One region of the Rhizobium sp. S96 genome, then DNA from elsewhere that is predicted to be linked to it. Evidence: riboswitches for the same ligand, from Rfam matches in the RefSeq annotation. Region 1 holds a riboswitch; each other region holds the start of a gene.
The links. A riboswitch is a leader RNA that binds a small molecule or an ion and turns the genes downstream of it on or off. The one in region 1 is predicted to bind FMN.
Positions count from the first base shown of each region.

Region 2: it holds a riboswitch for FMN, as region 1 does, so the genes downstream of both, ribB (3,4-dihydroxy-2-butanone-4-phosphate synthase) here and QTL94_RS05135 (DMT family transporter) in region 1, are expected to answer to the same signal.
Region 3: it holds a riboswitch for FMN, as region 1 does, so the genes downstream of both, QTL94_RS22705 (6,7-dimethyl-8-ribityllumazine synthase) here and QTL94_RS05135 (DMT family transporter) in region 1, are expected to answer to the same signal.

Region 1 is NZ_JAUDRY010000004.1:83,563-86,837, forward strand. It holds gene QTL94_RS05125 (aldo/keto reductase) at 1-291, shown strand, start outside; gene QTL94_RS05130 (inorganic diphosphatase) at 345-947, opposite strand; gene QTL94_RS05135 (DMT family transporter) at 1,080-1,982, opposite strand; FMN riboswitch at 2,072-2,221, opposite strand; gene hupB (DNA-binding protein HupB) at 2,345-2,620, opposite strand; gene lon (endopeptidase La) at 2,827-3,275, opposite strand, start outside.
Region 2 is NZ_JAUDRY010000006.1:13,047-16,321, forward strand. It holds gene tpiA (triose-phosphate isomerase) at 1-286, shown strand, start outside; gene QTL94_RS07785 (glucose 1-dehydrogenase) at 354-1,136, shown strand; FMN riboswitch at 1,244-1,388, shown strand; gene ribB (3,4-dihydroxy-2-butanone-4-phosphate synthase) at 1,504-2,133, shown strand; gene repC (plasmid replication protein RepC) at 2,877-3,275, opposite strand, start outside.
Region 3 is NZ_JAUDRY010000030.1:129,188-132,462, forward strand. It holds gene QTL94_RS22695 (hypothetical protein) at 1-374, opposite strand, end outside; gene QTL94_RS22700 (hypothetical protein) at 753-983, opposite strand; FMN riboswitch at 1,137-1,283, shown strand; gene QTL94_RS22705 (6,7-dimethyl-8-ribityllumazine synthase) at 1,407-1,883, shown strand; gene QTL94_RS22710 (hypothetical protein) at 1,943-3,275, opposite strand, start outside.

The DNA.
Region 1 (3,275 bases):
GCCTTCGACGTCGGCGAAACGTTTGCCGGTGTGCCTTTCGAGGTTGGCCTTCAAGCCGTCGAGGAAGTGCGCAAGCTGGTTCCGGCCGGCGCCTCCATGGCCGCATTCGCGCTTCGCTGGATCCTGATGAGCGACGCCGTCACCGTCGTGATCCCCGGCGCTCGCAATGCCGAGCAGGCCAAAGCCAACGCGGCCGCGGCCAGCCTTGCGCCGCTTTCGCAGGACGTCATGGATGCCACCCGCGAGATCTACGAGCGGCTGATCGGGCCGCACGTGCATCAGCGCTGGTAGATACAAAAATGGCCGGGCAAAACCCGGCCATTTCTTTGAGCGTGCGGCTCGAATTACTTCTTGTCGGCATAGGCCTTGATGGCGGTGGCGACTTCCGACTGCGCCTTCTCGGCATTTTCAAAGCCGTTCAGCTCGACGACCTTGCGCTTTGCCGGAAGCTGCTTGTAGACGCGGAAGAAGGCCTGCAGGCGCTCCTGCTCGATCTCCGGAAGATCGGTGATTTCCTTGACCTTGTCGTAGGTCGGATCGATGTCGGTCGTCGGCACGGCAACAATCTTGTCGTCGACCTCGCCACCGTCGATCATCTTCAGCACACCGATCGCGCGCACCCGGATGATTGCGCCGGGAGCGACCGGTTCGCGTGTGTAGACGATCGCGTCGAGCGGATCACCGTCACCGCCGAGCGAGCTGGTGATCGAGCCATAGTTGGCCGGATAGGCCACCGGCATCGACTGGAAGCGGTCAACGACGATGTGGCCGGTATCGGCGTCGATCTCGTACTTGATGATGCTTCCCTGCGGGATCTCGATCGCCGTGAAGAACTCCTTGCTGTCATCCTTCGGCTGCGGAAAATCGAGATAGGAAACATAGTCTGCAGCGGCTGCGATACCTGCGGTCAAAAGCAAGGCTGCTGCGGTGGAAAAAATCGTCTTCACTATGGATACCCCCATTGGCGCTATAAGAAACGCACTCCGCCTAGGGGGGTGAGATCACAACGATATGACATTTCTGTCGGCTTCCGGAACGGGCGATAACATATGCGTGACCGCCCGCTGGTCAGCTGTGGATCAGCCGCCCGCCCGCTCCCGCTTCATTTCATTTTGCATGATGAAGATAGAGGCGCCGAGGATCAGGAAAGCACCGAGCCAGAGGTAGCCCGCCGGCGCGTAACCGAAGAACAGCCAGCCGGCCAGTACGTTCAGGGGCAGCTTGAGATCATCGAACGGCTGCACGTAAGTGGCGTCGGCCACGGTGTAGGCGAGCGTCAGGAAATACTGCGCCATGACGGTCAACAGGCCAGCCAGAACGAAGAGCACGAGGGTCATGCCGGTCGGGATGGCGAAATCCGCGGCAAGCGCCAGGCCACCATTGATCGGCGTCAGCAAGACCAGCAGCCAGACGGTGATCGTCTCTGGGCGCTCGATCCCGGTGAGGCTCTTGGTGATCAGGGACGAGGCTCCCCACAGCAACGCGGAGAGTATCGGCAGCAGGGCAGCCCAGGTAAAGGCATCCGACCACGGCTGCAGGATGATCATCGCGCCTATGAAACCGACTGCGGTCGCTGCCCAACGGGCGGTTCCAACACGTTCGCCAAGAAACAGCCGGGCGCCGAGGATGATGAAGAAGGGAGACGTCATCACCAGTGCGATCGCCTGCCAGATCTGGACAGACGCGAGCCCCGCAACCCAGGCCAGCACGCCGAAGGAGGCCAGGGCAACGCGAACGGCGTGGCGCCAGGGGTAACTGGTCCGCATGGCGGAAAGGCCGACCTTTTTCAGGAACGGCAGGGAGAACAGCAAAGCGAATGCATATTGCCAGAAAGCGGCTGATGCGGAGGGAAACGCCAGCTTCATCGTCAGCCACTGCGTGATGACGTTGAGGATCGCGAAAGCGATCCCTGCAAGTACCATCCAGCCGGCGCCGGCAAGCGCGCGCGACTTGGAAGCGGTCAATGGGGAAGTCTGATTCATGTCATTCATCCGAAACAAGGGACCAACACAAATCAGGACGCATGAGCGCCGATATCACGCGTCGGCATCGGCCTTCGCGATCAAACGACGTTCATTCTCTTTCATCCGGACTATGACCGTCGGCTCCGGAATTGCACCGGATCTGCTGACCCTTTCCGACGTGGCCGGAAAAGCGCTCGCGGGCTCAAGCAGATGCTCTTACCGCCGGTGGGGACTTTCACCCCGCCCTGAGAACATCAATGGCGTAAAACAAAGTCGCAAGATCAGCAAGGTCATAAAAACGCGAAAAGGGTCCAGCTTGCGCCGAACCCTCTAAAACCTGTGCCGCCGGCCTCGTTGTCCGGCAGCCAAGTCAAATCCAATCAGCCGTTGACGGCATCCTTCAGGCCCTTGCCGGGCGTGAACTTCGGCACGTTGCGAGCCGGGATATCGACTTCAGCGCCGGTGGACGGGTTGCGGCCCTTGGTGGCTGCGCGATGGGAAACGGTGAAGCTACCGAAACCAGCGAGGCGAACGTCGCCCTTGCCCTTGAGTTCAGCCTGGACAACTTCGAAAACTGCGTCAACTGCGGAAGCAGCATCGGTCTTCGAGAGTCCTGCCTTTTCGGCAACTGCGGACACGAGTTCATTCTTGTTCATGTTTCCACCCCTTTCTAAATGGTTCGAAACGACTCAAATCTATAAGCTGGCACAGAATAAGGTTCATCAGGCCCGCCGCACCCCAAAGACCCTGCAAATCAAGGAAATGCAAGCGTCTACACATGGTTTTCACAAAAAAAGGCTGGCGAAAACGCCAGCCTTTTCAGGGTTTTTAAGCAATTGGGCACGAATGTGGCAAACAAGGCTCAGTGAGCTATGGTTGCGCCAGTTTCATCGAGCCCTTCGACCGTCGCGATGACCGGCGTTTCCACCGTTCCATCCCACTCGATCGGCTCCGGTCTGCGGACCAGGGCATGCTTGATCACCTCGCCCATGCGGGAAACGGGGATGATCTCCATGTTGTTCTTCACGTTATCCGGAATCTCCGCCAAGTCCTTGGCGTTCTCTTCCGGGATCAGCACCTTCTTGATACCGCCGCGAAGCGCTGCAAGCAGCTTTTCCTTCAGACCACCGATCGGCAGTACGCGACCGCGCAGGGTGATTTCACCCGTCATTGCCACGTTCTTGTCGACCGGAATACCGGTCATGATCGAGACGATCGCGGTTGCCATGGCAACACCGGCCGACGGGCCATCCTTCGGCGTCGCACCTTCCGGCACATGCACGTGGATGTCGCTCTTGTCGAAGCGCGGAG
Region 2 (3,275 bases), on a different contig from region 1:
CGCCACCGCAAGCAACACCGCGATCGCCTATGAACCGGTCTGGGCGATCGGTACCGGGCTCGTTCCAACGCTCGAACAAATCGCCGAAGTCCACTTGTCCATCCGAAGGCTCCTCGTCGATGCATTGGGCGCCGACGGTCGGACGGTTCGCATCCTCTACGGCGGATCGGTGAAAGCAAGCAATGCAGGCGAGATCTTCAGCGTCGCGAATGTCGACGGCGCCCTCGTCGGCGGAGCATCGCTCAAGGCAACAGATTTCGCAGGCATCATCTCGGCGGCCGGCTGATCCGGCACCACCAGAAAGACGGCGGCTTTCCAAGCCGCCTTAGCTGACACCATGAAAGGATGACAACATGAGCCGCTTCGACAACAAGACCGTGGTGATCACGGGTGCCAGCCGCGGGATTGGGGCGGCGATCGCCAAGCGTTTTGCCAGGGAAGGCGCCAATCTGGTCGTCTCCGCAAACGAAGATTCGGTCCACGCCGTGGCCGAGCAGATCAAGTCGGACGGTGGAAAGGCGATCTCCTTCGTCGGCGACGTCACCGACAAGGCAAGCGTCAAGGCTCTCTACGACGCCGCCGAAACAGCATTCGGTACAATCGACGTCTCGATCCAGAATGCCGGCGTGATCACGATCGCGCGCATCGAGGACATGACCGAGAACGAATGGGACAAGGTTCTGGCCGTCAACACCAAGGGCGTCTTCCTCTGTGCGCAGGAAGCAATCTTGCGGATGCGCAAGCACGGACGTGGTGGCCGCATCATCAATACCGCCTCTGGCCAGGCACGCGACGGCTTCATCTTTACCCCGCACTACGCGGCTTCGAAAATGGGTGTTGTCGGCATTACCCAAAGCCTTGCCAAGGAAGTCGCGACGGAAAAGATCACCGTCAACGCGTTCTGCCCCGGCATCATCGAAACGGACATGTGGGCCTATAACGACCAGGCATGGGGCAAGCTTCTCGGGAATTACGCTCCCGGCGAACTCATGAAGGAATGGGTCGAGGGAATTCCGATGAGGCGCGCAGGATCGGGCGAAGACGTCGCCGGCCTTGTTACCTTCCTTGCCAGTGACGACGCGGCCTACATCACCGGCCAGACCATCAACGTCGATGGCGGCCTGATCATGTCGTAGCCGTTATTCGGCGACGGGGAACAGTGTGTTCACCGATGGAACTTCGTCCTCATTGATTGAACGCGCCGAGCCCCCTTGCGGAACCGGCTATCGATTGTCTATGTTACATTTGTTCTCAGGGCGGGGTGCAATTCCCCACCGGCGGTATCGAGGAAACTCGGAGCCCGCGAGCGCCTTCGTGAAAACGAAGGGTCAGCAGATCCGGTGAGATGCCGGAGCCGACGGTTAAAGTCCGGATGGAAGAGAGCAACGCAGCGAACGCCGCCTTGGGTGCGGTGTGTCGTGTGCTTGTTCGCCCAAGGGATGATGATGGCTGTTGAAGGCCATGCACGCCGGTCAAACGGCTAACCCTTGAAAGGCACGATGAATGACTATTTCGAAGATTGAAGACGCGGTTGCCGCGATTGGCCGTGGCGAGATCGTTGTGGTCGTCGATGACCGGGACCGCGAAAACGAAGGCGATCTGGTAATCGCCTCGGAAGCGATCACGCCTGAGGCGATCGCATTCATGATGAACCACGCTCGTGGACTTATCTGCGTCGCGATGGAAGGCGAACGGCTCGATGAGCTCGACATTCCGCTGATGGTTCCTCGCAACACCGAAGTTCTGAAGACCGCATTCACCGTCTCCGTCGACTACATCCCGGAAACGACGACCGGCATTTCAGCCGCCGACCGGGCAGCGACCGTCCGGGCGCTTGTGCGGGAAGGGACCCGTCCCGAGGAGTTCGCCCGTCCTGGTCACATCTTTCCCCTGCGCGCCCATCCGAATGGGGTCCTGTCTCGCCCGGGTCACACCGAAGCGGCCGTTGATCTTGCGCGGCTGGCCGGCCTTTCCGCTTCCGGCGTCATCTGTGAAGTCGCGAACGACGACGGCACGATGGCGCGCCTTCCCGACCTTGAGATTTTTGCAGAACGCCACGGCCTTCATCTGATCACGATCGAAGACCTGATCGCCTACAGAACCGCAGCCGCTCTGCCCGTGAAGGCGGCCTGATCTCCAGTCACAATCTCGTCTCGAAGCGGCAAGGTTTTCCGCTTCGAGACGACTACAAATGCAGCGCCCAGCAACTGTTTACAGATTTGGTTTGCGCGCCTCTTTTCATAGAAATCTCCGCCTTCTCCGAAACCTTTTAGCTCCGACGCAGCAGGCATTTCCCTTCGAGAAATGCGTACCCGCGCGCCATCCTCGATGCTCTGTCGTCAGAGCTCGACGACGCAGACTATTCGGCCTGGTGTTTTGGTCTCGACGAAAATTGGATGAAACCAATAGAAGGCTCGAACGTTTATGTCTCTGAAATCAATGGAGAATGTAATGAAGAGACTTATCGTCGCGACCGTTCTTGCTATGTCATCGCTTGCTGCAACCGCTGCCCCTTCTTACGCTGACAGCGTTACCATCCGCATTGGCGAGCCGGGTCGGAGTGACCACAGATATTACCAGGACCGCTATCATCACGACCGACATCACGTGCGATATGACCACTGCTGGAAACAGCCGTACCACGTGTGGAGCCACCATCACCGGATAACGAAATACCGCACCGTTTGCCGCTAGGCGAAAAAGGGCGGGGGAGCCGCCTCTCCATTCTGGGGAGGCGGCTATTTCCGGGAAATAACACAGCCACTCCTCTATCATTCCAACGTCGGCCGGACCGGTTCGCGAACTACGCTCCCAGCAAGCAGTCGTTGTGAAAAGGGCATCGTTCAGCACCTCGCCGGTGCGCAATCCGCCCACGGCTATCCTGCCTTCAGGCCTCTTTCTCCGTTCGCCTTGAGCAGCGCCATGATCATCGGCCCGAGCGAAAATTCGCCACGTTCCGTCCGACGGGTCAGATCGCGGAGGTAGGCACCCGGAGAGTTGATCATGTTCGCCCGCTCCAGAATGCAGGCCACGGTCGCCGCCGCATTCTCCGGCCCCATGATTTCACAAGCATCTTGATAAGCCGACGGACTGATCCCCAGCATCGATCGAACCACCACGGCCGCCGACATAAGATCGCGCCAACTCGCAATTGCTCCGCCCGGTCCGTAATCAGACACCTGGGGGCAGGCCTTCAGCACGACCCCAAGCGGGAAAGCCTTCAGCCGCTCACTGGTCGGTCGGATCATTTGGCTCGATTTCGCCCCCGGCTCTTT
Region 3 (3,275 bases), on a different contig from region 1:
GCAGCCCTGTCATAGTAGGAATAGCAATTTCCGGGATAGGGCCGATAGGGCGCGTAGCCGCCGCCACAGTTGTTGTTGGCGCATACAGCAACGGCAGTTCCGACGACAGCCAGTGCGACCAGCGCGGCCGCAGCTTGGTTCTGCTCTTGCACCATCTTGTAGCAGTCGAGCGGGTCAATTTGGCGGCGGGCAAGCTCTTTAAGCAGGTTTTGGTAAAATGCCTGATCCTTTGTCTCCATGAGGGTGCGACAGAGCGCCGCCTTGCTCACTGCCTCTGGCTTCTTGCTAAATTCTGCCTGTGTTGTCGTGCAGCTCGCCAATGCGAACGCGATCGCCGCGACACCAATGCGTCGCGTCCAAATGCCAAATGTCACGGTATAACCCCTCAGTTTCCCGAGGCGAACATCGCAGAATCCAATACGACGTCAAATTGCATCGTAATACATCGTTAATACACGCATTGTTTGAAAAACGCTGTGGGATACTCGCCCTACATCCACATTGCCGCCTTCTTTTGCTCAACGACCGAGAAATCAACGAAGGCCGCTCGAGCCTTGGACGAATTTACCTCGCCGAGGTCCTTTGACAGCCGCGCAATCTGCGCGCTGTTCCTCTTAGACCTCTCGCCGGCGATAATCTCTGGTAACTCCAAGCCACGAATTTCATCAGCGACAGCCGATCATAGTCCCCGTCCGTCATTGAGGTCCGGCCTGCGACATGGTCGGGCCACGCCGTAGCCGTTCGTTGGACGGCTATCGGTTCTTCAACGTGGCTACTTCAGCTTCGAGATCCTTCACCCGAGCGGTCAACGCGTCGATTTGCTGTTGCCGTTCATCGACCAACGGCTGATCCACTGGAAGCACCAGCGTCCGCGTCAGGTTCGTTAACTGGGGCACCCTCACCGTTATCGCCATTGTTATGGTTTCGATTGGCGACACGCTCCGTAGGCTGATGAACTGGGTAAAACTGATGAAGGCTCGCATTTGATCTTCGTCATTCTGGCCCGTTGAAAACTACCTCGCGTCGCTGGAGGCGGTTGGATCAGCTTGATGGCTATCGATGACGAGTTGCCGTGCCCGATCGATCGGCCAAGCATTCGGAAGCTTGCATTCTTCTCCGCCTTTGAACTATCGTGCCGGTGTTCTCAGGGCGGGGTGAAATTCCCCACCGGCGGTATCAGGCCACAGCCTGGAGCCCGCGAGCGCTTCTGGCGTTGCCGGAAGGTCAGCAGATCCGGTGAGATGCCGGAGCCGACGGTATAGTCCGGATGGAAGAGGACATGGCAGGCGCATCACCTTTCGTTGTGAGAGGGTGCGCGTCCTGTCTGTTCGCTCAAGGGATCAGGCCCTCCGGGGCTATGTCGTCACTGCCGGCCCCCGCCGGCAAAACCCTTGAAAGGCATTTCAATGCTTCAAACTGCAACAACCACCCAAAAGCGCATCGCGGTCATCCGGGCTCGCTGGCATGCCGACATCGTGGACAACGCCGTGAATTCGTTTGTCGACGAATGGGGCGTTCTCGGTCGCTTCCCCTCGGACGTTGAGATTATCGACGTTCCCGGCGCCTTGGAGATACCACTCCACGCCCAGGCACTGATCGGCACCGGCAAATATGATGCCGTGATCGCTTGTGCATTTGTTGTCGACGGCGGAATCTATCGCCATGACTTCGTCGCCGGAACCGTCTTAGACGGGTTGATGCGCGTTCAGCTCGACACCGGCACACCGGTCCTCTCGGTGGTACTCACTCCCCACCATTTCCAGGAGTCGGAAGCTCAAATCGACTTCTTCAAGCGGCACTTCGTGATGAAGGGTAAGGAAGCTGCCAATGCCTGCGCGGCAATCCTTGGGGCCCGCGCGAAGCTGCTCGCCAGCGTGGAGTAAAAAGCATCGAACGGCGGCCGCCGCCTGGCCGTCGTTCTCATTCTGGGCAACAGACGTTGTTACAACAAGTCGTTCGACGGAACTGCCACACCACTCAAAATGAATTCCGTGTCCCCCTCTCGGACGGTCGAAACGCCAATCTTCTGAGATTTTAGATCTCCAGGTGTGAGGGGCTTCCACTTCACCCACGTCGGGCGAAACGAGACGGAGCCATCGCGATTCTGACGATCAGGTATCACCAGGATCGCCGAGTTGCGATTGATGATATGCTTTCCAGAAGAATACAGCGCGTCTATCTGGCGGATCAGCGACTGTCCAGCATCGGACTGTGGGCCCTTCGATGCAGCAAAAGCAGTCGCCTCTGCAGATAGGAAGATGATAAACGCCGTTGCCGTGCGCGCAGCCAACGGAGCAAGTGGTGCAGCGGCGGGTCCGAGCATCATTAAGCCGCGTCCACCGACGATGGCAGCAACGGCGGCAAGCCCAATAACGTTTGCAACAAACACGAACTGGGCGCCTAACTTTATTACATTAAGCGCCGATATCTCGCTGAGCATGGTTAGGGTCTGCGCGGTTGAAAATCCAATCTGACCCGGTCTAGGTCGCACTGACAGATAGTCGATGGTATTCGACGTCTGCCCGGTCAGGGCTGCAAACGCGCCGCTCTCGAGATATACCCCGACCGCGCTCCCCTCGAGAATTTGGCGGGCGCATTCGGTTCTCAAAACGTTAAGCAGGTGCGTCGCGACACTCTGCAAAGCGGCGATCAACGCTCCTCCCTGGAACGTTGGCGAAGTCCACTTCAGTGGGGGATGGCGCAGCACGCGGAGATCCGGAATCGAATACGCATATGCTCCTTTCGGCTTGTCGGGATACAGGAGATCCTCTGCGACTCCCAGAAAGAGCGTATCAACTAGATGACCTCTGAGGCCCCAGCCAAATTGGCGGTAGACTTCGTAGCCCTCCTGTCCATTGATTTTCCAATAGTAGTAGATCGATCCGGGCTCTTTTTCCACCGCGTGCAACTCCGCAGTGTTATTGTTCGCGGAAGCTCGCCACACGACCCCCGTTCCATCAAAGGTAGTGTAACCCTGACCCGCTCGCCAGCTCGGCGAACCACAACCAACTTGGGCCATCTTCGCATAGAATTTCGCTTCAGCTCCGGCCTGGCCCATAGGCATGTAAGAATCCGACTTAATCTCCCAGATTTCCTGCGTCGCCAACGCAACGACGTCTGCAAATCCAATGCCTCCAGGAATTGTCTTGCTCGCGCCAGGTATCGAGAACTCCGCGCGTGGCAAGCGAGCGACCTGAGCCATGAAATCCATTTGTACTAGCAGATGCTCGATCGCCCCGTACCGTGTGCGCAGGGCATTTAAGTCGAGCCCCCTC